Regions from separate parts of the Vibrio sp. SCP2 genome, predicted to be linked through region 1. Evidence: predicted binding sites of a transcription regulator. Region 1 holds the regulator's gene; the other holds the start of a gene.
The links. The regulator PurR, encoded in region 1, represses purine synthesis genes. The targets are predictions, from matches to a motif close to TNANGNAAACGTTTNCNTNA.
Positions count from the first base shown of each region.

Region 1 (15,182 bases):
GCGCACTTTTTCAAAAAGCTTCTCTTTGTCTAAATCAGAGCCAGTTGCACGATTGGTCACTAGCTTCATGAGCTTTTCTTCATCGGCAAGGGCCAATAGCTCTTCATACAGCTCTTGGTTAGTAAAGATACCTTCATGTGCCAAACGCTCTGGGCTTAGGTAAAGGAAACACAATACCTTACCTACCAACATATCAAGCTCTGAAAGCACACTACGACCAATCAGAGACGTAGAACGCGGTCGCAAGTAGAAAAAGCCTTCAGGCGCTTTCACGAGTTCCGTGTTGTAGCGTTGATAGAAAGAGGACAACTCCACTTCGAAGTCTGACAACAATGCGTGGTTATCAAGATCTTCGCTTGAGATATGACGCCCTGCTCGCAGCATACTGTCTAGCGCTGGGAACAGAGGGTTTGAAATTGCTTTTGCCAGATTATCTGACATGTATTCATTAATATCGGTCGATGACATTTGCTTGTACCTTTGCACCAAATTCGTTGATCGCTTGCCAGTCCGGTTGAATGGCTTGGTAGTCAGACTCTGAGTAGCCTAAACGTACCGCTTGGTCGATAACAATTCGAGCTAAATCAAAATGATGAGTTTGCGGATGCTGTGCTAGGTAGTCACGTAGCACTAAGCCCAGATCGATAGGTGCACCTTGCTCTTTATGAACTTTAAGCATGCCTGCAATACGATCTGACAATTCATCATTGACCTGTTGGAACTCTTCGTATTCCACTTCTAGTGGTACTTGGCCGGTAACTTCATCATCTCTCAGTACCAAGGCCTCATCACGAAGATCGGTTAAGCGCTCGGCATCTGCGTAAGTCAGGTACCAAGGCATATCGAAATACTCTTTGACGGATTGACGTAAACGAGAACTGAATGCTCGGTTCTTATCCATATCAATCGCGGTTCGAATAAATTTGTGAACGTGGCGGTCATAACCGATCCAAAGATCGATCGCTTGCTGACCCCAACTGGTGATGCGATCAAGCTTCATTTGCAGACCAAACAGAGTTTCTGCAATAAACTCCAGCTCATCATCACCATAAACCAGTTCTTGAATATCAAGAATCTGCGTCTGTAGCTCGTCGCCAGCGGCTTGAAGCGTATCTTGTAGCTCTTTGAGGGTATTGGATGTCTCAGAAAGCAACGCTTCACAGTTGTTGATAGCGTCGCGCCAGTCTTTGTTTAACAGTTCAGCAATCTGAATCTTAACCGACTGCTGCTGCTCATCCATCACACGCTGGTTCAGATCGATCTGATCAAAGATCTCTCCCACTGAGTACTTAAGCACACCATAGACGTTCTTACGCCAATGACCTGGCGTTCCGCCCTGACGCGCAGACTCAATTGCCTTCGACATTTCGTCAGCAACCATTGAAAGCTGGATCGAGAGCTTAAGTTTAGAGAACTCGCGATGTCGGACGTAGTAATCGGTAATCCCTATCGCAAGCGGTGACAGGCGATAGATACTGGCGCCATCGGTCACTTCACTGGTAAAACGGCTAATCAGTCGTTGTTTGACCATTTCGTTAATCGCGTTGTTAGCGCGAAACGCCGACGCGTCACCCGTTTCTTCAAATAATCGGGTAACAATGGTAAACGCATCATGCAATTCACCTTCACCCAATTCTTCATCGAACCTTTCATTACTGAGCACAGCAATAGCGATTAGAAATGCCAGTCGCTCTGTTGTCAGGTTCAATGAGAAATCATGCTGCTTAACCCAACCGACCAATTCATCGATCGGCTGCTCAGCATTTAGAGTCATCTCACTCATTGTTAGTCCTGCTTATCTTTCTTTTGTGCCCATACATGTATGTATCGACCTAACGAGAGGTATGGCTCTTCTCTGCACAGTTGTCTTTCTAGTGCCAACACATCTTCATACTGGTAGTCGCCCATGTACTCCATATTGCCTATGTAGTCACTAAAGCAGCGGATACCAGATTTGCCACAAATTGAAAAACCAGCGTCTTCAATCCACTGGTAGACCTCTTCAGGTTTTAAGCCTTTTTGCGGCTGTAATTTAAATCTTTTGCGATGCGGCATTCCGTCTAATACATGAGGAATGTTACCGCACACGACATTCTTGTAGACCAAACCATGGTGGTTATAGAACATAATAGAAGCCATACCACCCGGCTTTACTTGTTCTAGTACTTTCTCTAGCGCAGGTTTAGGATCCGCTAACCACTCCATCACCGCATGAAACAGGACCACATCCACTTGGGATTCTAGGTGCTGGTCAAGCGATTGGACTGGCGAATGAATGAAGCGATACTGCTCAAGCAGGCCATTTTTTGCAATATCCTGCTCTGCCAATAGCAACATTTCAGAAGATAGATCACATAACGCGACATGATGTCCGAGCTTAGCTAGCTTTTGCGACATTTGTGCCAAACCGCCACCCGCATCTAGCACATTGAGTTGCTGATTTGCCCCATCAACAGTATTAAGTATCTGTTGAAGATCTTCCCAAACAATGACTTGGCGAATCTCTCCTTTGTCAGAACCGTAAATATTTTTTGCAAATTTGTGGGCAATATCGTCGAAATTGCGGTCTTCAGTCACAGCAGCTTAGGTTATCATGTCTAATCGTGCTGCTATTCTGTCATAAGAAAAGCAGGAATAAAGAGGCTTTCTCTTAAATTATAATCAATTGATGTTTTTTCGGACTATTTAGTATGTTTGAGCTGAAAAAAGTTGTGTCTTCTCTACTTATGCCGCTTCCCGCGATGCTAATAATCGGTCTATTCGGCTTAATGTTGATCATGTTTACCCGTAAACAGAAGACAGGCTGCTTTGTTGTTCTATTCTCTTTCATCGGTATCTTCCTCATCGCTTTTCAACCCGTTTCTTCTCGTTTGTTGATGCCGCTTGAACGCCAATACTCGGCCTTTTTTCCGGTCGACCAATCGATCGATTACGTTATGGTGCTCGGCAGTGGTCATGTCGTAGACGATAAGATCCCACCCACTTCTGAATTAAGCCGAACCGGTTTGATGCGCCTTGCCGAAGGTATTCGCATCATGCGTATTTACCCTGGGTCTAAATTGATTTTATCTGGCTATGCGGGCGGCTCTGAAGTGAGCAATGCCCGTATGATGGCGAAAGTGGCTCTCGCCCTTGGCGTCTCGAAATCTGACATTATTCTGTTAGAAACCGCCAAAGATACTTGGGAAGAAGCGAGACAAGCGGCAGCATTCGTTAATACCAAAAAGCTGGTTGTGGTGACTTCAGCAAGTCATATGGAGCGTGCTCTGAATGAATTCTACTCTGCAGGATTAAAGCCGTACCCTGCACCGACCAATTACCTTGCGCATGATAAAGTTACGCAAGCATGGGCTAAATACACGCCTAAAGCGGTGTACTTGGAGCAAACCGAGCGTTATTGGCACGAAACCTTAGGTCAAATTTGGCAAACGCTTAGGAATTGGGCGTCAGATTATGAAGAGCAAGCGCTGCAAGCCGCTGAAAGTAAAGTTTGATTTTTGATACCAATCAGAATAAGAAATCTAGATAGAAAAATACCGAGGCAAGCCTCGGTATTTTTATGTCTGTTAGCTTGGTGTTAGGGTCTATTGACCTTAGTCACCGGCAAACATATAGCCTTCGCCATGAACGGTAACAAAGATTTGTGGATTCTTTGGATCGAATTCCATTTTTGCTCGCATGCGACGAATCAAGACATCGATGGTGCGATCGTTTGGCGCATCAACACGGTGGCTGATCATGTTTAAGATACGTTCGCGGCTGAGAACCTGATTTGGATAAGAGGATAAAGCCACAAGCAGTTCATATTCTGCTTTAGTCAGCTTAACCGGCTCACCGTTACGACTCAGTGCACGGCGCTGAACGTCAAACGTCCACTCACCAAAGCGAACAACATTATCATCTTGCTTCGCTGCGCTGTCAGAGCCCGACGAGTTACGTGCAGCGGAAATTCGCCACAGTAAATTCTTGACTCGAACCAATAGCTCGCGTAATTCAAAAGGTTTAGTGACATAGTCATCGGCACCCATTTCGAGACCAACGATTTTGTCGATGCAGTCCGTGCGTCCTGTTACCAGGATAATTCCAATGTCTGATTGACTGCGAAGTTCGCGAGTTAGCATTAATCCATCTTCACCGGGTAGATTAATATCCAACATCACCAAATCAATCGCGTTGCTTTGTAGCATGTCTCGCATCTGCTCGCCGCTTTCTGCTTCGCTGACTTGGTAACCTTCATTCTGAAAGTAGCCAACGAGCTTACTGCGAGTCACTACGTCGTCTTCTACTACTAGTACGTGATAACTCATCTGCACCACTTAATTTGCATTGGGAATAGTTCTATCATTTATTCTATTCATAAATAGTAACATTTCTAGTATTTATCACTTTAAAAACGAGAAAGATGATTTTTTATTGATTCAAGACAAAACCGCCGCCTTTGTTAATAAATGCTCATAATTCATCTTTTATTGTCACGTAAGCCATTACCGCTATTCATTTTTATTAGTTACACTAATAGGTAGTTATTTTGGGAGTGATACCTAATGCAAGAAATCAAAGCATTCAACGAGAAACGTGCGGAAATCTATTGGTGGCTTTCAAGCCTTTACGCCAAAGAGTTAACTGAAGAGAACCTTGAGCAGTACCATTCAGCTCAAATCCGCTCTTTCCTTACTGGCCTTGGCGAGAATGCCGCTCTTAAACCGTCGATTGATCGTGTCATTGATGCACTTAATCGCTTAATCGATCGCGAAGATGCACAACTAGAGCTTGCTGCTGATTTTTGTGATCTATTTTTGAAGTCTGACCGCGACTCTGCACTACCTTACGCTTCAATGTACATTGGAGAGACTGGCCTGCTTAACGACAAACCAGCGAAAGAGATGGAAGCGTTAATGCTAGAGCATGGTGTTGCTGTCGATGAAGGCTTAAATGAACCTGCTGACCATATTGCCATTGAGCTGGATTTTCTCGGCAACCTCATCATTCGCTCTAATGAGCTTGAGCAAGAGCGTCATATTGAAGAAGCACTGATCGAGCAAGAGGGCTTCATTCGTCAGCACCTTCTAAGTTGGACCCCTAAGTTTTCAGCTAAGTGTCAAACACTCGATGAGTTCGGTTTTTACTCGGCGATCGCTTCTCTCACAGTGGCATTCTTAGAGTTAGATTGCACATACTTAATTGGTGAATAGAGTCTGACAATGTGAACTGACACAGGTCAGTTCGAAGAAATGTGTTTGCCCTAAGTCGGATTGCGGTCTAAAATCGTGACCGCAAACGATAAAAATGAACTATTCAAATACAAACCGCTAAATAAGAGCGGTTTTTGTGTTTCTGATACTTTCTGCCAACTTATTCTAAACTGAATATATTCTCGTGGCAGTCATCGACAGGACAAAATTTATGGCCACTATTAAAGACGTTGCTCGCCTTGCTGGTGTTTCAACAACCACTGTGTCTCACGTGATTAACAAAACACGCTTTGTTGCCGAAGCGACACAAGAAAAAGTGATGGAAGCGGTAACCGAGCTTAATTATGCACCGAGTGCAGTTGCTCGTAGTCTTAAGTGCAACACTACTCGTACAATCGGTATGTTAGTGACGCAATCGACGAACCTATTTTTCTCAGAAGTTATCGACGGCGTAGAAAGCTACTGTTACCGCCAAGGTTACACCTTGATTCTGTGTAATACAGGCGGCATCTATGAAAAACAACGCGACTACATTCGCATGCTGGCTGAAAAGCGCGTAGATGGCATCTTAGTGATGTGTTCAGACCTGACCGAAGAGCTGAGCGAAATGCTTGATCGCCACAAAGATATTCCAAAAGTAGTTATGGATTGGGGCCCAGAAAGTTCTCAAGCAGATAAGATCATCGATAACTCAGAAGAAGGCGGCTACTTAGCAACCAAATACCTAATTGAACGTGGTCACACTGACATCGCTTGTTTAAGTGGTCACTTCGAAAAAGCAGCATGTGTTGAGCGTATTAGTGGCTTTAAGCGTGCCATGGCCGAAGCGGAACTACCGGTAAATGAAGATTGGATTCTTGAAGGTAACTTCGAATGTGATACAGCGGTATTGGCGGCAGATAAAATTGTTGCAATGGATAAAAAGCCAACAGCCGTGTTCTGTTTTAATGACACCATGGCACTTGGTTTAATGAGCCGTCTACAACAGAAAGGCATTCAAATACCTCAAGATATCTCAGTAATCGGCTACGATAATATTGAACTGGCCGAGTACTTCTCTCCGCCACTTACAACGGTTCACCAACCCAAACGTCGTGTTGGTAAGAATGCCTTTGAAATTCTTCTTGAGCGAATTAAAGACAAAGAGCACGAAAAACGCGTGTTTGAGATGCACCCAGAGATTGTTGAGCGTAATACCGTTCGTAATCTAAATAAATAACCTTAAGTCAGACGCTTAGCTAGTAGCCGTACTATTGGCTAAGCGTATATCTCTCCTCTATTTATTGAACCAATGTCACATTTATCCTATACAAACGTGATGTTCTGCGCAGAATTTATTTATTCTTAAAGTGTTCGATTAATGCCACGAACAGGGCAAACCATTCCGAAAGGATGGGACGCAAAGCCTCCGGCCTTAAACAATTTATTGTCTGGTAGCGGGGTTGCCGATGGCGAATATGCAAACTGTCATACCGCTTTTACTTGCACTCGTATGACACCTTACTGACAATGTCTCTGCATAATTTTGCTAATCTCTCGGACCTGCATTGGTGGCGTATACTTATACACCGAGAAAACACAGCATGGATAAACCAATACTAAAAGACTCAATGCGTTTATTTGAGCAGCTAGGACATATCAAGTCTCGCTCAATGTTTGGTGGCTTTGGCATTTTTGCTGATGACACTATGTTCGCACTTGTCGTCAACGATAAGCTTCACGTACGCGCGGACGCGGCTCTCGCTAAACAGTTTAAATCTCAAGGGCTAGAACCTTACGTATACAAAAAACGCGGCTTTCCCGTAGTGACGAAGTATTTTGCGCTTTGTGATGACTGGGCAGCAGACGCAGGTAAAACGTTAAAGATTGCGACTGTCGCTTTAAAAGCAGCAAACCAAGAGAAGCAAACCCAATCGCAAGCGAAGCCGAACCGTTTGAAGGATCTGCCGAACTTAAGGTTAGCGACTGAGCGTATGCTCAAGAAAGCAGGTATAGACACGGTTGAAAACCTAGAAGAAGTGGGTGCCGTACACGCTTTTAAGGCTATACAGTCCACACACTCTGCCGATGTCAACATCGAACTTCTCTGGGCTTTAGAAGGCGCAATTAAAGGCACACACTGGTCGGTAATCCCACAAAGCCGACGTCAGGAGCTGTTAACGCAAGTCAGCTAATCCAATACAATATATGTAGAAGAAGTCAGCCTTAGTGCTGACTTTTTTTATTGCTTTTTATCTGCAGTTTGAAATTTGTCGCTTGCTTTCCCTGTCTTGTCTAGTAACACTAATATTTGATATCCATGAAATTAAATGGAGCTGCTCAACATGAATAAAAAGATCATCCTAGGAATTGTTTTCGTCGCTTTGATTGTTTTGCTTGGCGTTAATTTTGGCCAGTATCTCACGCTAGAAAACGCTAAAGCCCAACAAGCAGAGCTTGCAGCATTTATCGCTGACAACTTTACTATTGCAGCTGCTAGCTATTTTATCGCCTATGTTGCCATCACCGCTTTCTCTATTCCTGGCGCTGCGGTCGTGACTCTTTTGGGTGCTGCCCTTTTCGGTTTCTGGACGAGCTTACTGCTAGTTTCTTTCGCTAGCACCATAGGTGCAACACTCGCATTTTTGAGCAGCCGATACTTGTTGCGTGATTGGGTACAAAGCAAATTTGGTGAAAAGCTCAATGCCATCAACCAAGGCGTTGAAAAAGATGGCGCATTTTATCTGTTCTCACTGAGATTAATTCCAGTGTTCCCATTCTTCCTCATCAACTTGTTAATGGGTTTAACACCTATCGCGACGGCTCGATTCTATTTGGTGAGTCAACTCGGTATGTTGCCTGGAACAGCCGTTTACTTAAATGCCGGGACACAACTGGCTCAAATTGACAGCTTGTCGGGTATCGTCTCTCCAACCGTTTTAGCCTCTTTTGCACTTCTCGGCTTATTCCCGGTGATTGCTAAATGGGTCATGGCGAAAATTAAGAGCTCCCCTTCAACATCAAATGGAAATGCTTAATGAGGATATATTCTGCATCGACACCTACTGAAGCTCACATTGTTTGTGAGCTTCTTAAGTCTCAACAGATTGAGTGTGAAGTTCGTGGTGAAGGCGTGTTTGGGCTCCAAGGTGAAATACCTTTTGGCGAGAGCAGCGAACCTTATGTCTGGCTACTCGACCCAGATCAAGCCAAGCACGCCAATACGGTTATCGAGCAGTTTAACAATGCGGATGTTGGCAGTAATTGGCGTTGCAACCAATGTGGGGAAATGAACGAGCCTCAATTTGGCGCATGTTGGCAATGCGGACAAGCAGCACCTTAACCGATTTTAGGCGCTTCAATTTGCTGCTGAATAAATGAAATCGAATGGTGATTGAACTCTTCTGGGCGCTCAACGTTACATACATGGCCGCAATCGGCAATCTCAAGTAACTTGCTCTTGCGATGTGCAGCAACCATCTCTTTGACAGGCTGAATAAACATATAGTCTTTCTCCCCCATCAAATAGAGCGTTGGGATAGGCAGTTCTCTATCCTTAAAATACTTCATCAGTGGATTAACTTCCGAAGTGAGAATAAACCAACGCTTAAACTCTTTCTGGCAAAGCTTCTTGGCTTCGCGGATAAATAAGTGCCTTGATTCCCTCTGAGTACGCTGCGGCATCACAATATAAGCAAAAAGGCTGTATAACCACATGTAAGGGATGACGTGTTTGCACATGCCACCTAGCCTAACCAATATCTGCGAACGGACGTTAAATCGCGTTACAGCGCCACCTAGCACCATAGACTTGACTCTATCTGTTGCAAGTTCCGCTAGGTTTCGAACAATTATCGTGCCGAGAGACATACCAACAAAGTGGGCCGAACGTATCTTTAAGTGGTCGAGCACCTTAAGAATGTCCATTGTCACCGCCTGAAACGTATAGCGGTTTGCCATCAACTCTTTGATCAATTGATTCGACTTACCGTGACCACGAAGATCGATAAGCAATAGATTAAAGTGCTGTTTATACGCTTTGATTTGCTTAAACCAAATTGAGGAACTTCCCCCTGCTCCATGCACAAAGACTACCCATTCATCACTTGTAGGATGGGTAAAGGTTTTGTGGAATAGCAAGGTATCACTCATATCGAAAAGGGTTTACTCAGCAATAAAATTGGTTACGGAGAGTACCATAAACATAGGGGGATTTACGTCAATTTACCTCAATTCTTAATTATTCTTTTATTAAAAGTGTAAGTAACCATCAAAAAAGGCGCCCTAAGGACGCCCAGTTTCATATTAATTTTTGCTCAACGCACTGTCATACAAGGATAGGTATTGATCCGCCGATTTGTTCCAACAGAAATTCTGCTCCATTGCATACAGTTGAACGCGTTTGACTTCGTTAGGTTGCTGCGCGTGTAGCAGTAAAGAACGCTGCAACACATTAAGCAAAGCACTTGGTTTTGGTTCATCAAATACAAATCCCGTTGCATTTTCAGGCTCAGCATCATAGTCATTGACACTGTCGCGCAAACCACCAACACCGCGAACGATAGGTAGCGTTCCGTAAGCCATGCTGTAGATTTGATTCAAACCACAAGGCTCAAACTCAGATGGCATAACAAAGAAGTCCGATCCGGCTTCAACCAAATGCGCTAACTCATTGTCATACGCCTCAACAAAAACAAACTTGTCGCTATGCAGCGCTGCAATCTCTTTTAGCTGAGACGCTAGAACAGGGTCACCTGTGCCGACAATCACCACCTGAACCTGATACTTAAGAAAATCACTTAAGATCGGCAATAGATAGTGCACACCTTTTTGGTGTGTCAGGCGACAAACCATGCCATAGACTGCGACCTCTTGAGTTTCTAGTCCCACCCTTTGCTGTAACTCTCGCTTACACGCTTTTTTACCCCTAACCATACTTTGGCGAGTCGCCTTGTAGTTCACAGGTAAGTAAGCATCACTTTGAGGGTTCCAAGCGCTGTAGTCGCACCCGTTAAGTATGCCGACTAAATCGTCTGAGCGCTGTTGAAACTCTGCCGCCATGCCATGGCTACCAAGTTCTGTTTTTAGCTCTTCAGCGTAAGTTGGACTGACAGCATTAATCTTATCCGCATTCATCACCCCCGCTCTTAGCATAGTAATGTGCGTCGCACTGACTGCCGCATCCGGCGCATAACGCGTATGCATCTCAGGCAGAGACTGCAGTTCATCGTAACTAAATACCCCCTTAAACACCGCGTTGTGTACCGACAATACACTCTTGGTATGAGTGAAAAAGTCGTGTGAATGATAACGGTGTTTAAGCAGGTATGGGACAAATCCAGTATGCCAGTCGTTGGCATGGATAATATCTGCTTTGAATCCGAGCTTAGGTAACATATCTAGACTAGCGGCACTAAAAAACGCAAAACGTTCACCGTTATCGGCATACGCTTGATTGTTTTCCGCATACATCTCTGGCCTGTCGAAATACTTCGGACAATCGATGGCATACACAGGCACGCCAACGATCTCTAGCTGTTTAACGCGATATTCAGTATGAGGCCAATGCTCTAACTGAGTTTCAAGCACCACTTGGGCTTGATCAATACCCGCCAACTTTTGGTAAGCAGGTAAAGTAATACGAACATCTTGCTGTAGTGCGAGTAGTGCTTCAGGCAGTGCCTTGGCAACATCTGCCAAGCCACCGCTCTTGATTAACCCTTCAACTTCCGATGCTACAAATAGAATAGATAAATTCTTAGTAGCCAACTCTTGCTCCTTTAGGAATAACAACGATGCCATCTTCCGAAACGTGGAAGTGCTTTTTATCTTCCGATAGGTTTACACCAATCTGGGTGCCTGGTGCAATATCGACATCTTTATCGATGATTACACGGCGTAGTACACAACCATCACCGACCTTAACATCACCAAGTAGAATACACTCACTGATATCACAAGCAGAAGCAATATTACTGCGGAAGCCTAATACTGACTTCTCAATACGTGAACCACGAACATAGCTGCCATTACAAACCAAGCTATCAATGATCTGTACGCGGCCATTGACGGAGTCTGTAAATGTCGCAGGTGGCAGAGGTGGGTAGAATGTATGCAGAGGCCATTTACGGTTATAAAGCGAGAATGGCGCATCTTTCTCAAGCAGATCCATGTGTGCTTGCCAGTACGCTCCAATGGTACCGACGTCACGCCAATAAACTTCCTCTTTCTCACCAGTAATTCGGTTAGTGCTGAAGTCGTAAACAAACACATCACCACGTGGGAACATCTTTGGAATAATGTCTTTACCGAAGTCATGAGAAGAGTCTGGGTTGTCGGCATCTTCAATCAGTTCTGAAAACAGTGGTTGAGCTTCAAAGACATAGTTGCCCATCGAGACAAGCGCGTGTTCAGGATCTCCTGGAATCGATTTAGGATTCGCTGGTTTTTCTTCAAAACCAATCATACGTCCGTCTGCATCGACCTCAATAACGCCAAATTCTGAAGCTTCATTCAAAGGCATACGCAAAGCGGATACGGTTAATGACGCTTCTTTCTCTTTGTGGAAATCAAGCATCTGTTTGATATCCATTTTGTAGATATGGTCTGAACCGAAGATACAGACCTGTTCTGGCTCGGCTAATTCCATGAAACGTAGGTTTTGGTAGATAGCATCCGCCGTACCTTCATACCAACGCTTACCAGTGCGCATTTGGGCTGGAATTGGGTCAATAAAACGGTCAGTAATACCACTGATGTTCCAGCCTTTCTTCAGGTGGTGGAATAGCGATTGGGATTTAAATTGAGTTAGAACGTAAACGCGCATCAAATCGGCATTTACAAAGTTGTTTAGAGCGAAGTCTATAAGACGGTAACTGCCGCCAAAAGGAACCGAGGGTTTACTACGAGATTCTGTAAGAGGACGAAGGCGTGACCCTTCTCCACCAGCAAGGATCATTCCCAAAACACCAGCCATTTATATTTCTCCATTTTATTTATTGTTGTGATAAGCCCGATTTTAGGGGGCGGACTTATCAATATTCTCTATAGGTATGCCATTCCTATTTGGCATACCATGCAGCAAGAGTCACTCTGCCAACGCCTTTTGTGACGGTAGTTAAACGCCATTGTGCCTTGTGCAAAAGGTTTATTATAACTTATCGTATTTCGGCAAGATTACAATTTAAAATATGCTGTACTATCGAGCTCACACTTATTACTTTTTCGCCCCCTGCGATAGCTCACAGAATCCCATAGCCAAGACACATCTCGATAACATAACATCTACATTAATGTGACCTCGCTCGCAAAGAGGTACGATGACTTACCATAGCAATAAGTAGAGAGTTGAGAACTAACTGCTAAGCAGCATTCGATTCTTCATGGATATAGATTGCATCCTTGGCTTCTGATTTAGCAATGTATAAGGAACTGTCAGCTAACGCTAAAGCTTGTTGCATGGTGACATTTGGCTTTATCAACGTCCCTCCCACAGAAAGCTCAGTGATGGAAAGGTAATGGTTTGAATCACTAGCCTGAGCTTGCTCAATATACTGTTTGATACGACAAGCTATCTGTAACAAAATCTTGTTACTATCAGTTCGGACAAGGAGCAAAAACTCCCCCTCCTCCCATCTTGCCGCTACATCATATTCGCGAATCGCTTTAGTCAAACATGACGCGATAGCTTTTAGTGCACTCTGATGCTTTTCACTATCGAACTCCTCATCATTTCGAGGCGACAGTCCAGCATCAATCCATATGAGGCCAAATTGATGCTGTTCGCGTGAAGAACGTGCAAGCTCTGAACGCAGTTCACGCTCCAATCCTCTGCGATTGTGTAGCCCCGTTACAAAGTCGAATATGGCAAGCTTATCGATTTGCTCTGTACGCGAAGTTACTAACTCCTCCAACCCTGTTCTCGCAGCAGTGAGTTCATGCTCGATCAAATCAACTGCCTCATCAAGGCTTTGATTCCCTGACTTAAACCTAGTGAGCTTTCCAAGTCGTTTGCTCACGCGTTCTACAGGTAAAATCCAATGCTTAACCAAATAAAAATAACTCAGCAGAGCACACAGAAATACCAAGCTCATCAATGGTAAATAAAGGCTTGTCGCAACCCAACTAGGAACCATGGCGTCAATACTAACAAAGGTCAGCTCGTACCACCCCAAAGCTTCAATATAATGAATCGCGACTACGGCTTTTCCTGACTCTTGCTGAACCATCAAAATTTCGGCTTCTTCACCAGACTTCTGACGCTGCATTAGCGTTTCTATCGCGGAGTATTCATCAGAGTTAGGAACATAGTCACTCAACGTGGGCTTGGTATTTTCACTGTCTCTTAGAGGGTAATGAAATTTGTGGGAATCGACTGAAAACTGGACTCTTCGCCCTTCGTCGACAAACAATGTTTTTAATGCGTGAGAGTGATGTTCATCGAAACGTTCAAACAGCAGATTAGTGTCGATTCCCGTTCCAACAACACCGAGGAAGCGACCACCGTCGACAATACTGTGATTGATCCAAACTCGCGTTAGATTTAAATGCGCATCTCTAGCGATATTAACGCTAAAGTCTACACTGCTATCTCTCTGCTCAAAATACCAATTGTCTTGGACTGAGGCAGGGTCGAGATAATAGCGAAGAAAGGTTTGCTCCCGTACGCTTTGTACATCGTTGTAGTGATAGGCCAAATTTTCATCAAGCACGATGAAGAAGTTTTTTGATTTTAATTGCCAACGGTATCGGTCCAGGGTTTCCTCAGCGACAGCGCGGTATACGTCATCATTGCTGTTCATTCCCCATGAGGTCACATTCGGGTGTTCCGCCAGCTCACTGATGAGATTCACTTCTTTAATAATTGGCGCGAGCAATGTTTCAGCATCATGGTGTGCAGAGATCTGTGCGTATTTCCACAGCAGTTCCTTAACGATACCGTCAACAACTTGTTTGGAGATGCTATGTGCAGCAAATAGAAAGATAGCACTGACACAGGCTAAAAAAGTCAGCAGCTTGAGTCTCTGTTTCATGATGTCCTTCCGTGGGTCATCTAAATCAATAGAAGCTACTTACTATATTGTCAAAAATGCAATTGAGAATCTTTACATTCACACCGCCAATATGTAAATAATTTTATATACCTCTCATCAAAATGAAAACCGATGATCATTCGGCTCATAAAAAAAGCAGCCTAGTTAAGGCTGCTTTTTATCCAAGTGAAGGAGTTACTTTTTCTTGGCTGGCTTTTTACGCTTATCGGTAATTTCCCATTTACCATCCACGTAGAGTGCCGTGTAACCCGAAGGCTTGCCATCCACCTCTGAGCGGACGTAGTTCTCTTTCGACTTACGGCTAAAGCGTACCACCATAGGCAAACCATCAGGGTCTTGCTGAGGGGCGTCAGTCAAATAGTGGAACTTAGGTGAAATACGGTCCTTGAAGCGCACAAGTTCTTCAACCAAAGGTGCACGAGTTTCACGCGATTTCGGGAATGTGCTTGCTGCTAAGAACAGACCAGAAGCACCATCACGAAGAACGAAGTAAGCATCCGAGTTTTCACATGGTAGCTCTGGCAAATGCACAGGATCTTCTTTTGGCGGAGCAACTTCGCCGTTTTTCAGGATCTTACGAGTGTTCTTACACTCTTCACTCGTACAGTCCATATACTTACCGAAACGGCCGTTCTTAAGCACCATGTCACTGCCACACTTGTCACATTCGACAACTGGGCCATCGTAACCTTTAACTTTGTACTCACCATGTTCAACAATGTAACCTTCACAGTTCGGGTTATTACCACAAACATGAAGTTTACGTTTGTCATCGATTAAGTACGCATCCATCGCCGTTTCACAGATTGGACAGCGCTTTTTCGCACGCAGTGCAGCCGTCTCAACATCCTCTTCAAGAACGTTGATAACACCATCTTCATCGCCTAGGTTTATGGTCGTCTTACAACGCTCCTTAGGAGGCAATGCGTAACCTGAACAACCTAGGAAAACACCTGTA
Region 1 covers NZ_JCAFVV010000003.1:403,937-419,118, forward strand. The annotation lists gene mukE (chromosome partition protein MukE) at 1-468, opposite strand, end outside; gene mukF (chromosome partition protein MukF) at 449-1,783, opposite strand; gene cmoM (tRNA uridine 5-oxyacetic acid(34) methyltransferase CmoM) at 1,786-2,577, opposite strand; gene elyC (envelope biogenesis factor ElyC) at 2,691-3,494, shown strand; gene torR (two-component system response regulator TorR) at 3,594-4,307, opposite strand; gene torD (molecular chaperone TorD) at 4,545-5,192, shown strand; gene purR (HTH-type transcriptional repressor PurR) at 5,404-6,411, shown strand; cyclic di-GMP riboswitch class I at 6,556-6,642, shown strand; gene AC5O63_RS13000 (TfoX/Sxy family DNA transformation protein) at 6,776-7,366, shown strand; gene AC5O63_RS13005 (TVP38/TMEM64 family protein) at 7,517-8,209, shown strand; gene AC5O63_RS13010 (putative signal transducing protein) at 8,209-8,514, shown strand; gene AC5O63_RS13015 (alpha/beta fold hydrolase) at 8,511-9,323, opposite strand; gene glgA (glycogen synthase GlgA) at 9,477-10,940, opposite strand; gene glgC (glucose-1-phosphate adenylyltransferase) at 10,930-12,147, opposite strand; gene AC5O63_RS13030 (GGDEF domain-containing protein) at 12,533-14,203, opposite strand; gene topA (type I DNA topoisomerase) at 14,399-15,182, opposite strand, start outside.

Region 2 (15,182 bases), on a different contig from region 1:
ACTTTCTTGGAGCAAGTATGTCAGCTTACAACCGCAAAAAGGTTGTTGGGTTGCGCCTGTCTCTATTGATGAACTGAACGATCTCTATGAAAGCTTACGCTTTATCTCTTCCATTCTCCTCAAGCAAGCGATTGAAGCTGGTGATGAAGGTTGGGAGCTAGAAGTACTGACGTCATTTCATAAGTTATCGCGCGTACAACACGCAAAGGAAGGCTTTGACTGGCAAGAGTGGGAAGAGCGTCAACATCAGTTCCACATTTCACTCCTCGAAGGGGCACGTTCGAAAAACATGCTTGGCTTCTTCAGTGATCTCATCACCCAGATCAAACGTTATCGCTACTACGCAATCGTTAACGGTTTAGAGTATAGCAGTTCTTGCTTAGATGACTACGAACAAATTATGAAGCTAGTATTAGCCAAAGACGGAGAAAAAGCCGCCAAGACACTAGATAGTCACCTAGAGCATAACAGACAGCAAATTCAAGCCATCATTGATGAGCAAGCCGTCGCTGCATAGCGATATGAGATAAGAATCGAGCCAAAAGGCTCGATTTTTTTATGCCACCTCTTCGGAACTAAAACAGACCGAAACTCGGTTACGACCAGAAGACTTCGACTCGTAGAGTGCAATATCCGCGCACTTGTAACAACGCGTGCTATCTGCAATAAAATCGGTCACACCGATACTGACCGTAACAGGGATGCTCGCTTCCAAATCAATCGCTATACGTAAGCGCTCTAAGGCTAGTTCAGCCTCTAATATTGAGGTATGAGGCATAATGATCGCAAACTCCTCACCACCGATTCGAGCCACAAAATCTGTCTCACGCAAGATGGACTCAAGCATCTGAGCCACATTAGTAATGACGCGGTCTCCTTCGTCGTGACCAAGCTCATCATTAACGCGTTTAAAAAAGTCGATATCGAGCAAAGCTAAGCAAGCATTCGAGGTGGCAGGATAACGCTCCATAAGACGGGCATTACGGCGCAGCTCTAACTCAAACTTACGACGATTCCACAACTGAGTGAGCTCATCCCTTTCACTTAAGATACGCAGGCGCTCTTCCAGTTCCTTGCGATCACTAATATCGACAATCGAGGTAATGTAATAGCTCACCCAACCTGATTTGGCCAACACACTTTGTACCCGCAGTAGCGCAGTGACGGTTCGTTCATCACCGGCTCTTTGAATACTAATTTCACCTTCCCATAGCTGCTGATGGGCCACTTGCTCAAAAATCTCTAGCGACAGTTCAATTTGCTCTTCGCCTAGCAAGCGCTTAATGATATTGCGCGATTGAATATCACGATGGGCGAGTCCAGTTAGCGCACAAAATTGATCATTCACCATGATCGCTCGGTGGTTGCGATCGGAAATAATCACAGCAGACATACCACTCAAGGCTGCGCGGGCTAATTGGCTTTCGATACTGCGTTTTCGGTAGTGAACAACGAGTAAAGTACCTGGGATAACGAACGCTAGCATCAAAACAAACACTAAAGTTGCTTCTTGCACTAAAGCCTCGCTCTCATGCTTGGCAATCGCGTCTAACTCTTTGCCATCAAGTTCTATCACCAGATAGAGGGGCTGTTGTGGAGAAAGGTAAATCTGATTAAAGACAATCAATCCCTCATTCTCCATCAGGTAACCCGACTTATTGTGTTGCATCATCTGCCAAGTAACAGGGAAAGAGCGTGCAAAGTTGTGCTCATTTCGCTCTTTGACTAAGTGACCATATAGCTCGTTGAGGCTTGAACCAGCCAAGTAAAAACCCTGCTCACCAATAAGCTCGGGGCTAAATCGCTCATCGGGCGAATAGTTTAAACGAGATGAAAGATACCGGACATCAATATTGAGGACCAAATAACCTGCGCGGTTTCCAGCGACATAGACAGGTGTAATTAAGCGCAGCGCGGGCTGATAAGGCTCGACAAGCTTGCCGTGTTCATGCTCTAGATCGATTCCCCATACGCCAATATCATTCTCATTCAGAGTTTGAGCGTACAGGTAATAATTTCGCGGTGATTTATCTTGCAGGTTGTTGTCGCTCTCAACCTCCGCAACTCCGTCGCTGTAATTGAGGCGAATTTTCTCCATTCCGTTAGTATCTAAAAAACGGATCTGGGTGTACCACTTTTGATTGCTTGCAACTGACGACCAAACCTCTTCAACAACGCCTTTATTGGCCTTTGTCGGCTCTAGTACATACTCATAGAGGTTGCGACTATGAGAAAGCAACTCAATAATCGAGATAAACTGGCTACGAACGCTTTGGTATTCACGCTCACTGTACGCAAGCTGGTGAATCGCCAACTCAGCATTTTGAACAATGATGTCTTTTTCAAGCTGTTGATGTTTCTTGAAATAGTAAAAAGAAACGAGAGAAAAAAAGACCAGCGTAGTAATAGCGAGATATGAAAATACGGATTTACGCTGCATTAGGTGAAGAAGGCTCGTGTCGATAAGGCCGAGCAGTATATCATTTAATCGAAATAGGATTAAAGCCCCTACCGGAAGAAGTAGAATAGGGGCGACTTTACTAGCAATAAAATCACTGAATTGCTCAATCGATCTTATAAATCACATCAACGCTATCGCGGATAACGATGGTAGAGTCTTGGTAACTGTTCGATTCTGAACGCGCATCCATAGCCATTGAGCGCATCAAAACAGGTTGGTGACCAGACATTTTATAATCAATACGCCAAACACCGTTGAGATCTTTACCAAAGCCCTCTGCGAGCGACTCGGCCTTGCTGTTGGCATCTTTGATCGCCGCCATTCGTGCCTGCTGTTGATACTTAGCTTGGTCTTTGACTTTTAGCTGAATGTTATCAACTTGATTGATGCCTGAGTTTAGCGCCAGATCCAAGTATTGGTTTAAGTCAGCCAAATCTTCGACCGTCACCGTAACACTGCGTGAAGCTCGGTAGCCTACTAGCTCTGGTTTACCGTCTTTAGGGTAATGGTATTGAGGGGTAATGTAGAGGTTTGAGCTAGTCACGTCCTGCTTCTCTACGCCCTCTTTATTTAGAGCATCAAGGAAGGTACGGACAACTTTATCAACCGACAGCTTTGCTTGCTCTGCCGTCATGGTTGACTCTACAACCTTAACCGAGAACTCAGCCATATCGGGTTTGGCGATCACTTCACCATAACCTGTGGTCGATAAATGTGGAAAATCGGGACTATTGGCCAACACGCCAAAACTGCTTAAAGACAGCGACAAAGCTGCAACAACTGTAGGGATAGCTTTCATACTCAATTACCATATGCCATTAACTCAATACATCATAGGCATGGAATAAATCGACACCAAGATCTAGCCATCAGTTCTGACAGAGAATTAACTGAGCACTTACGCGGCTACATACTCGCTATTTCGGCAGTAAATCCTCTGTATATTCAACAATGGCCTGTGTCACCTGCTTAAGTAAACCCGTTTCAAGTTGCCAATGATGCCAGTAAATACGAAAGCTCATAAAAAAGCCCGGCATCAAATCCACTAACTTCCCAGAGGCAAGTTCCTGTTCTATTTGTAGCTTAGGGATCAAGCAATAAGCACACCCCATCAAAGCCAAGTTGACGAAAGCCTCAGAACTTGCGACATGATGATGCGGCACAGAATCGGGAGAAATATTAAAATGCTGCTTGAGAAAATCACAATGCAGTTCATCATGTTGATCGTAAGAGACAGCCGGTGCTTGTTTTAACGCCTCTCGCGTCACTCCAGTTGGGAAATACTCCTTCGCAAACTCTGGGCTCGCCACACATACATAATCCATCCGACCAATGTATTTCGCCTCACAGCCGACCATAGCTTTGGGCTCCATGCTTAACGCGCCCAAGACTTCGCCATTTTTTAATTTGTCTAACGTTCTCGCTTCCCCATAAACCTCAAGTTCAAACTGAACCCGGCGTGACTTCATAATTGGTGCTAAAGCAGGCAGCAGCCATGTCGCTAAGCTGTCTGCGTTAGTCGCAATGGCCGCGGTTTGTAGACGCTCAGCCGTTTCGTTATCTAGCTCTGGAATCAACTCGGACTCTAGCAATTGGACTTGTTGGTAGAGCGCGAGAAGCTTTTGCCCTATCGGGGTAGGTCTTGGCGGTTGCTCGCGCACCAAAACAGGTTGAGCTAGGTACTTTTCTAGCTGTTTTAATCGTTGCGAAACTGCCGATTGAGAGACAAACAATGCTTCAGCGGCACGCTCAAAATTACCACTACTGATCACCGCCTCTAGAGCCTCTATCCATCGATAGTCCAAGCCACGCATCTTTATTCCTCTCACAACGATCCATTATATTAGTTACTCTTATATAGTATAAAAATTATTAAATATACTTATTTTGACAGTTTACTTATCTTCTCGCCATATCAGTTAATTTGTTGGAGAGAAAGCCGTGAACTTTTGGCTACTACTACAAGGCTTCGGCCTAGGCGCAAGCATGATCATCCCTATTGGTGCGCAAAACGCTTACGTACTTAATCAAGGCATTAAGCGCCATCACCACCTTACAACCGCGACGATCTGCAGTGTGCTTGATATTGTGTTTATTTCGCTCGGAATCTTCGGTGGCGGTGCTCTGCTATCACAAAATGAAACCTTGCTCATGTTGGTCACTCTCGGTGGTATTGCTTTTCTTGCGGTGTATGGCTCACTATCACTCAAAAGCGCTTTTACACCACAAGCGGAAGAGACTCAGCTCAACCAGACACTAAGAGGTAAGCGCGCTGTCATTCTAGGCGCTTTAGCCGTGACGGTACTGAACCCTCACCTTTATCTGGATACAGTGGTGATTCTCGGTTCAATTGGCGGCCAATTTGAAGGCCAAGATCGTATTGCGTTTGCCATCGGCACCATGATGGCTTCGCTAGTGTGGTTCTTCTCTCTTTCAATTGGTGCGGCCAAACTCGGTCCCACTTTGTCACAACCGCGAGTTAAGCAAGGTATTGATGTTGTGGTTGCGATTATGATGTACGTGATTGCCGCCTTATTGGCAAAAGAGTTATTCAATCAGTTAATGTAGGTGATGTATGAACAAGCTGGATGCTATTTATCAGTTCAACAAACAGCTGTTAGAGCAGTTAAATGTTGATTATCAAGAGTGGCAACACGAACCTATATTAGATTTTGCCACCGACGAGAAGGTAGCAGAGCAATTAGGTTGGACGGGCACTCATAGTAAAAGCCTATTTCTCAAGCTAAAAGGCTCTGGCTATGTGTTGCTTCTCACCGACAAAGATAGCCGCTTAGACACTAAGGGGATTAAAGCCCTAACCGGGAAGCGACCTTCGATAGTCAGTAATGAGGAAATGATTGAGCAGATTGGTTGCGTACCGGGAGCGGTGTGCCCTTTCGGTCTGCCTACTGAAGTAGAAATTATTGTCGATAGCAAACTGTATCAACACAATGAAATCTTATATACACCGGGTAAACCAGAGGTGACCTTTGGCATCCCAGCCAACCAACTAAAAACCGTCTTAAGCTCGCTAGAAAATAAAGTGCTAGAAATGTAAAAAGCGAGGCAGTTTGCCTCGCTTTGTTCAATCTACGCTTAGAGATTATGCGTCCACTTTGTTCATATGAACATCCATTTGTGGGAATGGAATCTCGATACCTTCTTTATCTAAGCCTTCTTTGATCGCTTGCATCAAATCGAAGTAGACATTCCAGTAGTCGGCAGTTTTAACCCAAGGACGCACGACAAAGTTAACTGAAGAGTCAGCTAGTGTATGCACGCCAACCTGTACACCAGGCTCTTTAAGAATGCGCTCATCTGATTCACAAATCTTTGTCAGTAGCTCTTTGGTCTTCTGTAGATCTGCGCTGTACGAAACACCAATCATCAGATCAATTCGGCGTGTTTCATGACGTGAGTAGTTAGTGATTGGGCTACCAATTACACTACCATTCGGCACTACGACCATTTTGTTGTCTGGCGTAGTTAACACGGTTTGGAAAATCTGGATTGAATCTACCGAGCCTGCCACACCGCCAATTTCCACGTAGTCACCTGACTTAAATGGACGGAAAGCAACAATAAGCACACCAGCAGCAAAGTTAGAAAGTGAGCCCTGTAGAGCTAAACCTACTGCTAAGCCAGCCGCACCGATAACAGCAACCACAGACGCGGTTTGCACACCTAAGCGGCCCAGTGCTGCGATCAGCACAATAACAAATAGAAGGTAACGAACTAGACCATGGATAAATTCGACGACGGCCTTATCCATTTTTTTCTTGTTCAGTACCTTAGCGACACTGTTAGCTACCGCTTTCACGATAATGTTACCGATAAATAGGATCAGAACTGCGGAAATAATATTCACGCCATACTGTACTAAAAGATCGGAATTGTTAGTCAACCACTGCTCGGCATGACTTAAACCATCAACCAAAGGAGTTTCAATCCCTGCTGATTCACCCGCCATAATTTCTATCCTCTCAATAAAATGATTCTATGAACCAAACTGCTTTTAATTACCAATCAGAAACAACATCCCTATACATTCACTGAAGCAATGTCAGCTTTTTGGCACGATATCTCATTTTTGACTAATCTCAAAGTTATGTTTTTGCAAAGAGAGCAAAAACAAAAACTTATCAGAATTCTCTGATATCGGCACATTACAGGTTACGCAACAAATCTCGATTTCGCCATCACTTTCATTTCACTAGCGAATAGCTGAGCTGAATGACAGACATAAAAAAACCGCTCAAGGTGAGCGGTTTTTCATTTAACTTAGTAAGGACGAATTATAGTACGTCTACTGCGTTCAGGTCAGCGAATGCTTTCTCAAGACGAGCAACCATAGAAGCTTGACCAGCACGTAGCCATACGCGTGGATCGTAGTACTTCTTGTTTGGCGCATCTTCGCCAGTTGGGTTACCGATTTGGCCTTGTAGGTAATCACGGTTGTCCGCTTCGTACTGACGGATACCATCCCAAGTTGCCCACTGTGTATCAGTATCGATGTTCATTTTGATAACACCGTAGCCGATAGATTCTTGGATCTCTGCTTCAGTAGAACCAGAACCACCGTGGAATACGAAGTTTAGAGCGTTAGGTGCAATACCGAACTTCTCTGCACAGTATGCTTGAGAGTCACGTAGGATAGTTGGAGTTAGTACAACGTTACCTGGCTTGTATACACCGTGTACGTTACCGAAAGAAGCTGCGATAGTGAAACGGTGTGAAACAGCGTTTAGTTTCTCGTAAGCGTATGCAACGTCTTCTGGAGAAGTGTATAGCTCAGATGCGTCCATGTGAGAGTTATCTACGCCGTCTTCTTCACCACCAGTACAACCAAGTTCGATCTCGATTGTCATGTTCATTTTAGCCATGCGCTCTAGGTACTTAGCACATGTTTCGATGTTCTCTTCTAGAGACTCTTCAGAAAGGTCTAGCATGTGAGAAGAGAATAGAGGCTTACCAGTTTGAGCGAAGAACTCTTCACCTGCGTCTAGTAGACCGTCGATCCAAGGAAGAAGTTTCTTAGCAGCGTGGTCAGTGTGTAGGATTACTGGCACACCGTAAGCTTCAGCTACAGCGTGAACGTATTTAGCACCCGCTACAGCACCAAGGATTTGAGCACCTTGACCTTCAAGTTTAACGCCTTTACCAGCGAAGAAAGCTGCACCGCCGTTAGAGAACTGAACAACAACTGGAGCTTTAACTTTAGCAGCTGCTTCTAGTACTGCGTTTACAGAGTCAGTACCTACTACGTTTACTGCAGGTAGAGCGAAGTTGTTTTCCTTAGCAACTTCAAAAACTTTCTGTACGTCGTCGCCAGAGATAACACCTGGTTTTACGAAATCGAAGATCTTAGACATGGATTTAATCCTATTTATCTGTCGTTTTAAAAATAAAACTTGTTAAGTTTAAATTCTTGCAAACGTTTGCTCACAACTCGCGCTATTCTAGCAAAAAAGTGTGATGTGCAGCAAACAAGAAAGCGGGAGATTAACTCCCCCGCTTTCACTTAATTACTTAGCGCGCTCTTCAAGCATCGCAACTGCTGGTAGTACTTTACCTTCAACGAATTCAAGGAATGCACCGCCACCCGTAGAGATGTAAGAAACGTCAGCTTTAATACCGAACTTGTCGATAGCCGCTAGCGTGTCACCACCACCTGCTACAGAGAAACCTGCAGACTGAGCGATTGCTTCAGAGATACCTTTAGTACCTGCTTCGAAGTTCTTGAATTCAAATACGCCTACAGGACCGTTCCAAAGGATAGTTTTTGCGTTGCCGATGATTTCAGCTAGAGCCGCTGTTGACTCTGGACCTAGGTCGAAGATCATGTCGTCGTCAGCTACTTCTGAAACGTGCTTGATTTCAGCTTCTGCGTTTTCATCGAATGCTTTCGCACATGCAACGTCAGTCGCTACTGGGATAGAACACTCTTTCATTAGCTTTTGAGCTGTTTCAACTAGGTCTGCTTCGTATAGAGACTTACCTACGTTGTGGCCATCAGCTGCGATGAACGTGTTTGCGATACCACCACCAACAACAAGTTGGTCAGCAACTTTAGATAGAGATTCTAGAACTGTTAGCTTAGTAGAAACTTTAGAACCACCAACGATAGCAACAAGTGGACGCTCTGGGTTGTCCATTGCTTTACCTAGTGCTTCCAGTTCAGCAGCAAGTAGAGGACCAGCACACGCTACAGGTGCATTCATGCCAACACCGTGAGTAGATGCTTGTGCACGGTGAGCAGTACCGAATGCATCCATTACAAAGATGTCACATAGGGCAGCGTATTTCTTAGATAGCTCTTCTTCATTCTTCTTTTCGCCTTTATTGAAGCGAACGTTCTCAAGAACAACTAGCTCACCAGTGTTTAGCTCTAGGCCTTCTAGGTAGTCTTTTGCTAGCTTAACTTCGCAATCTAGTGCGTCGTTTAGGTAGTTAACAACGGGTTGTAGAGAGAACTCTTCTGCGTATTCACCTTCAGTCGGACGACCTAGGTGAGAAGTAACCATAACTTTCGCGCCTGCTTCTAGACAGTGCTTGATTGTTGGTAGAGATGCTAGAATACGTGCATCAGAAGTCACTTTGCCTTCTTTTACTGGTACGTTTAGGTCCGCACGGATAAATACACGTTTACCTGCTAGATCCAGGTCAGTCATCTTGATTACAGACATGATGTGTCCTCTCAAATTTTCAATAAGTAAAGTTTTCAGTAGCCCGGCAACCCTGCCAGACCTATTAATTCTTCAAACGCTGTTGGTATAGTGGAGATGCTCAATATTTATTTCAAGGGTTAAAATAAATATTCTCCATTAAAAGAGTGGTTATTTCGCACTCTGCATTGCGAGCGCTGTATCCAACATACGGTTCGCAAAGCCCCATTCGTTATCGCACCAAACGAGCATTTTTACTAAGTGCCCATTACTCACTCGTGTCTGTGTACCATCGACAATCGCGCTATGGGGATCATGATTAAAGTCGATCGAAACGAGCGGCGCTTCAGTATAGTCAACAATGCCCTGTAATGTACACTGAGATGCGTTAACAATGGTTTGATTTACGTCATTAACTTTCACATTTGTATTAATTGTGACACTTAAATCCATTGCTGTGACGTTTACCGTCGGAACTCTTACAGAAATCGCTTCAAACTTGTTGGAAAATTTCGGGAAGATTCTTTCAATACCTTTATGCAACTTGGTGTCCACAGGAATGATCGACTGGCTCGCTGCTCGGGTACGTCTTAGGTCCGAATGGTAAGCGTCTATGACTTGCTGGTCGTTCATTGAAGAGTGAATGGTAGTGATAGTGCCGGATTCGATTTCAAACGCGTCATCAAGTGCTTTAATGATCGGCACAATACAGTTGGTGGTACAAGAGCCATTAGAAACCACATTGTGTTCCGCTTTGAGCGTTTCGTGGTTAACACCATAGATGATGGTGTTATCAAGGTCGCTGGCACCAGGATGCGAGAACAGGACTTTCTTGGCTCCTGCTTTGATATGCTCTTGACCATCCGCTTGGGTGCCAAATACACCTGTGCAGTCGAGAACTAAATCCACTTCGAGATCACGCCAAGGCAGTAGCTCAATATCATTAAGATGAAGGATACGGATGGAATCAAACTCACCAGTGCCTTGATGAGGAGTATCATGGTGGATATAGATGTGCTCTTGATCGTTGGTCACTTTTCTACCAAAACGACCATGACTAGTATCATATTGAAGTAGATGGGCCATCGCATCCGGTTGCGCCAGTTCATTCACCGCCACTACCTTTATTTGTTGGTTTTTGCCACTTTCATATACCGCTCGCAAAACATTACGGCCAATACGTCCAAACCCGTTGATCGCAACTTTCAGCATAACTCCATCGCCCTACATCATTTTCGTGTCACAAATACTACCCGATAGTAGGCCAAAGCGCATTAAGTTAGTGATGTGTGCCGAACAATTGAAACTGTAGAACTTGATTAATAAGCCAGCAATATAGATAGTCGCTGTGTGAGATTGTTTTCCTTATGGCTGTTTCTTATCTAGTTTCATCAACCAAAGGAAATGACTATGTCTGGGTACCCAGCCACTCACTTTTGTAAACAGTGCGAACAAGAAACACCCCATAGTGAAGTGCTTGTAAGAAAGACCAGCAGCTACGACACGGACACTTCTTTGTTAGGTAGAGTCAAACTGATGGCTCATGCCTTTATTAATGGCGGTCACTACTATGACATGGACAGATATGTCACGTGTAAAGTCTGCGGCCACAAAGAGAAGGATAACTGGGGTAACGAGTTTGAGTAGTCGCTACTTGACCTCAGATTGAACGCATAAAAAAACCGAGCCACTAGGCTCGGTTTTCTACTTCATGACTTCAGCAAATCTTATGCTAGTAGCTCTTTTGCTGTGTTTACTACGTTTTCTGTAGTGAAACCGAACATCTTGAATAGCTCACCTGCTGGTGCAGATTCACCAAATGTTGTCATACCGATGATACGACCGTCGAAGCCAACGTACTTGTACCAGAAGTCAGCGATGCCAGCTTCTACAGCGATACGAGCTGTAACGTCAGATGGAAGTACAGATTCACGGTACTCAGCGTCTTGCTTGTCGAATGCGTCAGTAGCAGGCATAGATACTACACGTACCTTCTTACCTTCAGCCGTTAGTTGCGCTGCTGCTTCTACTGCTAGCTCAACTTCAGAACCTGTAGCGATAAGGATTAGCTCTGGCTTGCCTGCACAATCTTTCAGGATGTAACCACCGCGAGCGATGTTTGCAACTTGCTCTTCGTTACGCTCTTGCTGTGCAAGGTTTTGACGAGAGAAGATTAGAGACGTTGGACCGTCTTTACGCTCGATAGCCAGTTTCCAAGCTACTGCAGATTCCACTTGGTCACATGGACGCCATGTGCTCATGTTTGGCGTTAGACGTAGCGATGCCATTTGCTCAACTGGTTGGTGAGTTGGGCCATCTTCGCCAAGACCAATAGAGTCGTGCGTGTAAACTTGGATGTTCTGAACTTTCATCAGCGCAGCCATACGCATCGCGTTACGCGCGTATTCCATGAACATTAGGAAAGTTGCACCGTATGGTACGAAACCACCGTGTAGTGCAATACCGTTCATGATCGCTGTCATACCGAATTCACGTACACCGTAGTGGATGTAGTTACCCGCTGCATCTTCAGCAGAAACCGACTTAGAACCAGACCACATAGTTAGGTTAGAAGGTGCAAGGTCAGCAGAGCCACCTAAGAATTCAGGGAGCATAGCACCGAACGCTTCTAGTGCGTTTTGCGACGCTTTACGTGATGCAATGTTGGCAGGGTTAGCTTGAAGATCAGCAATAATTGCATTGGCTTTCTCTTCCCACTCGGCAGGTAGTTCACCGTTTAGGCGACGTTTGAGCTCAGCCGCTTCAGCTGGGTAAGCTGCTGCGTATGTATCAAACTTAGCGTTCCACGCTGCTTCCTTAGCTGCGCCTGCTTCTTTCGCATCCCACTCTGCATAGATGTCTGCTGGGATTTCAAATGGACCATGTTCCCAACCAAGTTCTTTGCGAGTTGCTGCGATTTCTTCAGCACCTAGTGGAGCACCGTGACAGTCGTGTGAACCTGATTTGTTTGGAGAACCAAAACCGATGATAGTCTTAGTACAGATTAGAGTTGGGCGTGGGTCAGCTTTCGCTGCAACAATAGCGGCATTGATCGCTTCTGGATCGTGACCATCTACTGCAGGGATTACGTGCCAGCCGTACGCTTCAAAACGCTTAGGTGTGTCGTCAGAGAACCAACCTTCTACTTCACCGTCGATAGAAATGCCGTTGTCATCCCAGAACGCGATAAGCTTACCAAGACCTAGCGTACCTGCTAGAGAACATGCTTCGTGCGAGATACCTTCCATCAGACAGCCGTCACCCATGAATGCATAAGTGAAGTGGTCAACGATGTCGTGGCCTTCTTTGTTGAACTGTGCTGCAAGTGTCTTCTCAGCTAGCGCCATACCAACAGCGTTAGTGATACCTTGACCTAGAGGACCCGTTGTAGTTTCAACACCTGGTGCATAACCATACTCTGGGTGACCTGGAGTCTTAGAGTGTAGCTGACGGAAGTTTTTCAAATCGTCAATTGATAGCTCATAACCAGAAAGGTGTAGCAAAGAGTAAATCAGCATAGAGCCGTGGCCGTTTGAAAGAACGAAACGGTCGCGGTCAGCCCACTCAGGGTTTGAAGGGTTGTGGTTTAGGTGAGAACGCCAAAGAACTTCAGCGATATCAGCCATACCCATAGGTGCACCTGGGTGACCAGAGTTAGCTTGTTGAACTCCATCCATGCTTAGAGCACGAATTGCGTTAGCGAGATGTTGACGAGAAGACATGTCAGCTCCTGAATGCATTAAGCGAATCAAATATAAAATGAGCGATAATTCTCTCAAAGCACCACCAGCACTGCAATCGTTTTCCAAGACAAAAGCTCACAAATTTCCTCGCTTTCGCAACAAATCGATAAAAGTTACTAATATTTCGACCGATTAACGCAAACGTTTGGTTTTAGTAAATAACAAAAAAGAGCTTGTAATCCGAGCATTCAAAACTAAAATAGACGTCTAGATGTAGATACACCTACAGATATCAGTATTATTTATTAGTGCTCCCCTTTTGATAACGGAGCGCTCTCTAAAAATTTAAAGTGGAGCTCACATGGCTAAGCACCTGTTTACTTCTGAGTCTGTTTCAGAAGGTCATCCAGATAAAATTGCAGACCAAATTTCTGATGCAGTCCTTGATGCGATTCTAGAGCAAGACCCAAAAGCACGTGTTGCTTGTGAAACTTACGTAAAAACCGGCATGGTGATGGTTGGTGGTGAAATCACAACTTCAGCATGGGTTGATATTGAAGAGCTAACTCGCCAGACGGTTCGTGAAATTGGTTACGTTCACTCTGACATGGGTTTCGATGCTGACTCTTGTGCGGTTCTAAACACAATCGGTAAGCAATCACCAGACATCAACCAAGGCGTTGATAAAGCTGACCCTAAAGAGCAAGGCGCTGGTGACCAAGGTATCATGTTCGGTTACGCAACCAACGAAACTGACATCCTAATGCCAGCTCCGATTACTTACTCTCACCTTCTTGTTCAGAAGCAAGCTGAAGTACGTAAAAACGGTACACTGCCATGGTTACGCCCTGACGCTAAATCTCAGGTAACTTTCCAGTACGACCAAGGTAAGATCGTTGGTATTGATGCAGTTGTTCTTTCTACCCAGCACTGTGATTCAATCTCGACTCCTGACCTACGTGAAGCAGTTATGGAAGAGATCATCAAACCTGTACTGCCTTCTGAGTGGATCAACAAAGAGACAAACTTCTTCATCAACCCAACCGGTCGTTTTGTAATCGGTGGTCCTATGGGTGACTGTGGTCTAACTGGTCGTAAGATCATCGTTGATACCTACGGCGGTGCGGCTCGTCACGGTGGTGGTGCTTTCTCTGGTAAAGATCCATCAAAAGTTGACCGTTCTGCAGCATACGCAGCACGCTACGTTGCGAAAAACATCGTTGCTGCTGGTCTAGCGGATCGTTGTGAAATCCAACTTTCTTACGCGATCGGTGTTGCAGATCCAACGTCTATCATGGTTGAAACCTTCGGTACTGAAAAAGTATCGCAAGACGTTATTGTTGAAGCAGTTCGTCAAAACTTCGACCTTCGCCCATACGGCCTGCAAGAGATGCTGAACCTGCTTCAGCCTATCTACAAGAAAACTGCGGCATACGGCCACTTCGGTCGCGAAGAGTTCCCATGGGAAGCGACAGATAAAGCCGCTCTACTGCGCGAGTTCGCTGGTCTGAAGTAATCTTTGATTACACTATAAAAATATTAAGAACGTCTGGATTACCAGACGTTCTTTTTTTATGCGCAAAAAAACATCAAGAAATTTGTATTTTTTTGCCATGCGGTCAATAGTTAAAAATATGTTAACGAACAAATCGCATAACGACTTTGCTTCGTAAACTGTTTAACTGATGCGCCGCTTACATTATTAGAGGTCGCCAAGCCGGGCATCGAGTTTCGTTCACTGTCGCTCAAGAGCACAGTGTAGGTAGAGAATCGATCAAGGAGGATGTATGCCTCGTACGGTGAATCCACACGACTTCGATGACAAGAACAAAGAAGTCAAAGACTCAGAATACGCCCGCACGATTCCGTGTAATCAGGTCAGTATTTCTGCCCCGTTCCACTGGTTGTCGCTCGGTCTGCATGACTTTGTCCGTATGCCACTTATCAGCGCCTTTTACGGTTTGTGCTTTATGGCCGCCGCGATAGGTATTGTTTTACTTGTCCAATGGCAGGGCACTCACTTAGTCGTGATGCCAAGTCTCGTTGTCTATATGCTTATTGGTCCTTTCTTGGCACTTGGTCTTTATGATGCGAGCTGGGAAAGAGAAAAAGGCCACCACGCGAGCCTACTTCACTCAATGAAAGCAATTGGCCGTAACTCCACTTCCCAATGGGCATTTGCCGTGTTGCTAGCGGTATGTATGATCTTCTGGATGAGAATAGCAGCACTTCTACACGCTCTATATCCATCCGTCCAAGGTGCGCCGCTAACAGAATTTATGCCTTTCTTAGTCATAGGTTCACTGGTCGGTTTCGTTCTAGCATGTGTCGTATTCAGTATCTCAGCGTTTTCCATTCCATTAATGATGGAAC
Region 2 covers NZ_JCAFVV010000005.1:46,383-61,564, reverse strand. The annotation lists gene AC5O63_RS15155 (GntR family transcriptional regulator) at 1-517, shown strand, start outside; gene AC5O63_RS15150 (GGDEF domain-containing protein) at 557-2,440, opposite strand; gene AC5O63_RS15145 (oxidative stress defense protein) at 2,565-3,260, opposite strand; gene AC5O63_RS15140 (LysR family transcriptional regulator ArgP) at 3,379-4,275, opposite strand; gene AC5O63_RS15135 (LysE/ArgO family amino acid transporter) at 4,403-5,029, shown strand; gene AC5O63_RS15130 (YbaK/EbsC family protein) at 5,037-5,519, shown strand; gene mscS (small-conductance mechanosensitive channel MscS) at 5,565-6,431, opposite strand; gene fbaA (class II fructose-bisphosphate aldolase) at 6,757-7,833, opposite strand; gene AC5O63_RS15115 (phosphoglycerate kinase) at 7,987-9,147, opposite strand; gene epd (erythrose-4-phosphate dehydrogenase) at 9,298-10,338, opposite strand; gene AC5O63_RS15105 (hypothetical protein) at 10,537-10,773, shown strand; gene tkt (transketolase) at 10,854-12,848, opposite strand; gene metK (methionine adenosyltransferase) at 13,171-14,325, shown strand; gene AC5O63_RS15090 (DUF2189 domain-containing protein) at 14,597-15,182, shown strand, end outside.
Region 2: the regulator PurR is predicted to act here: its motif matches at 13,003-13,022, upstream of metK (methionine adenosyltransferase).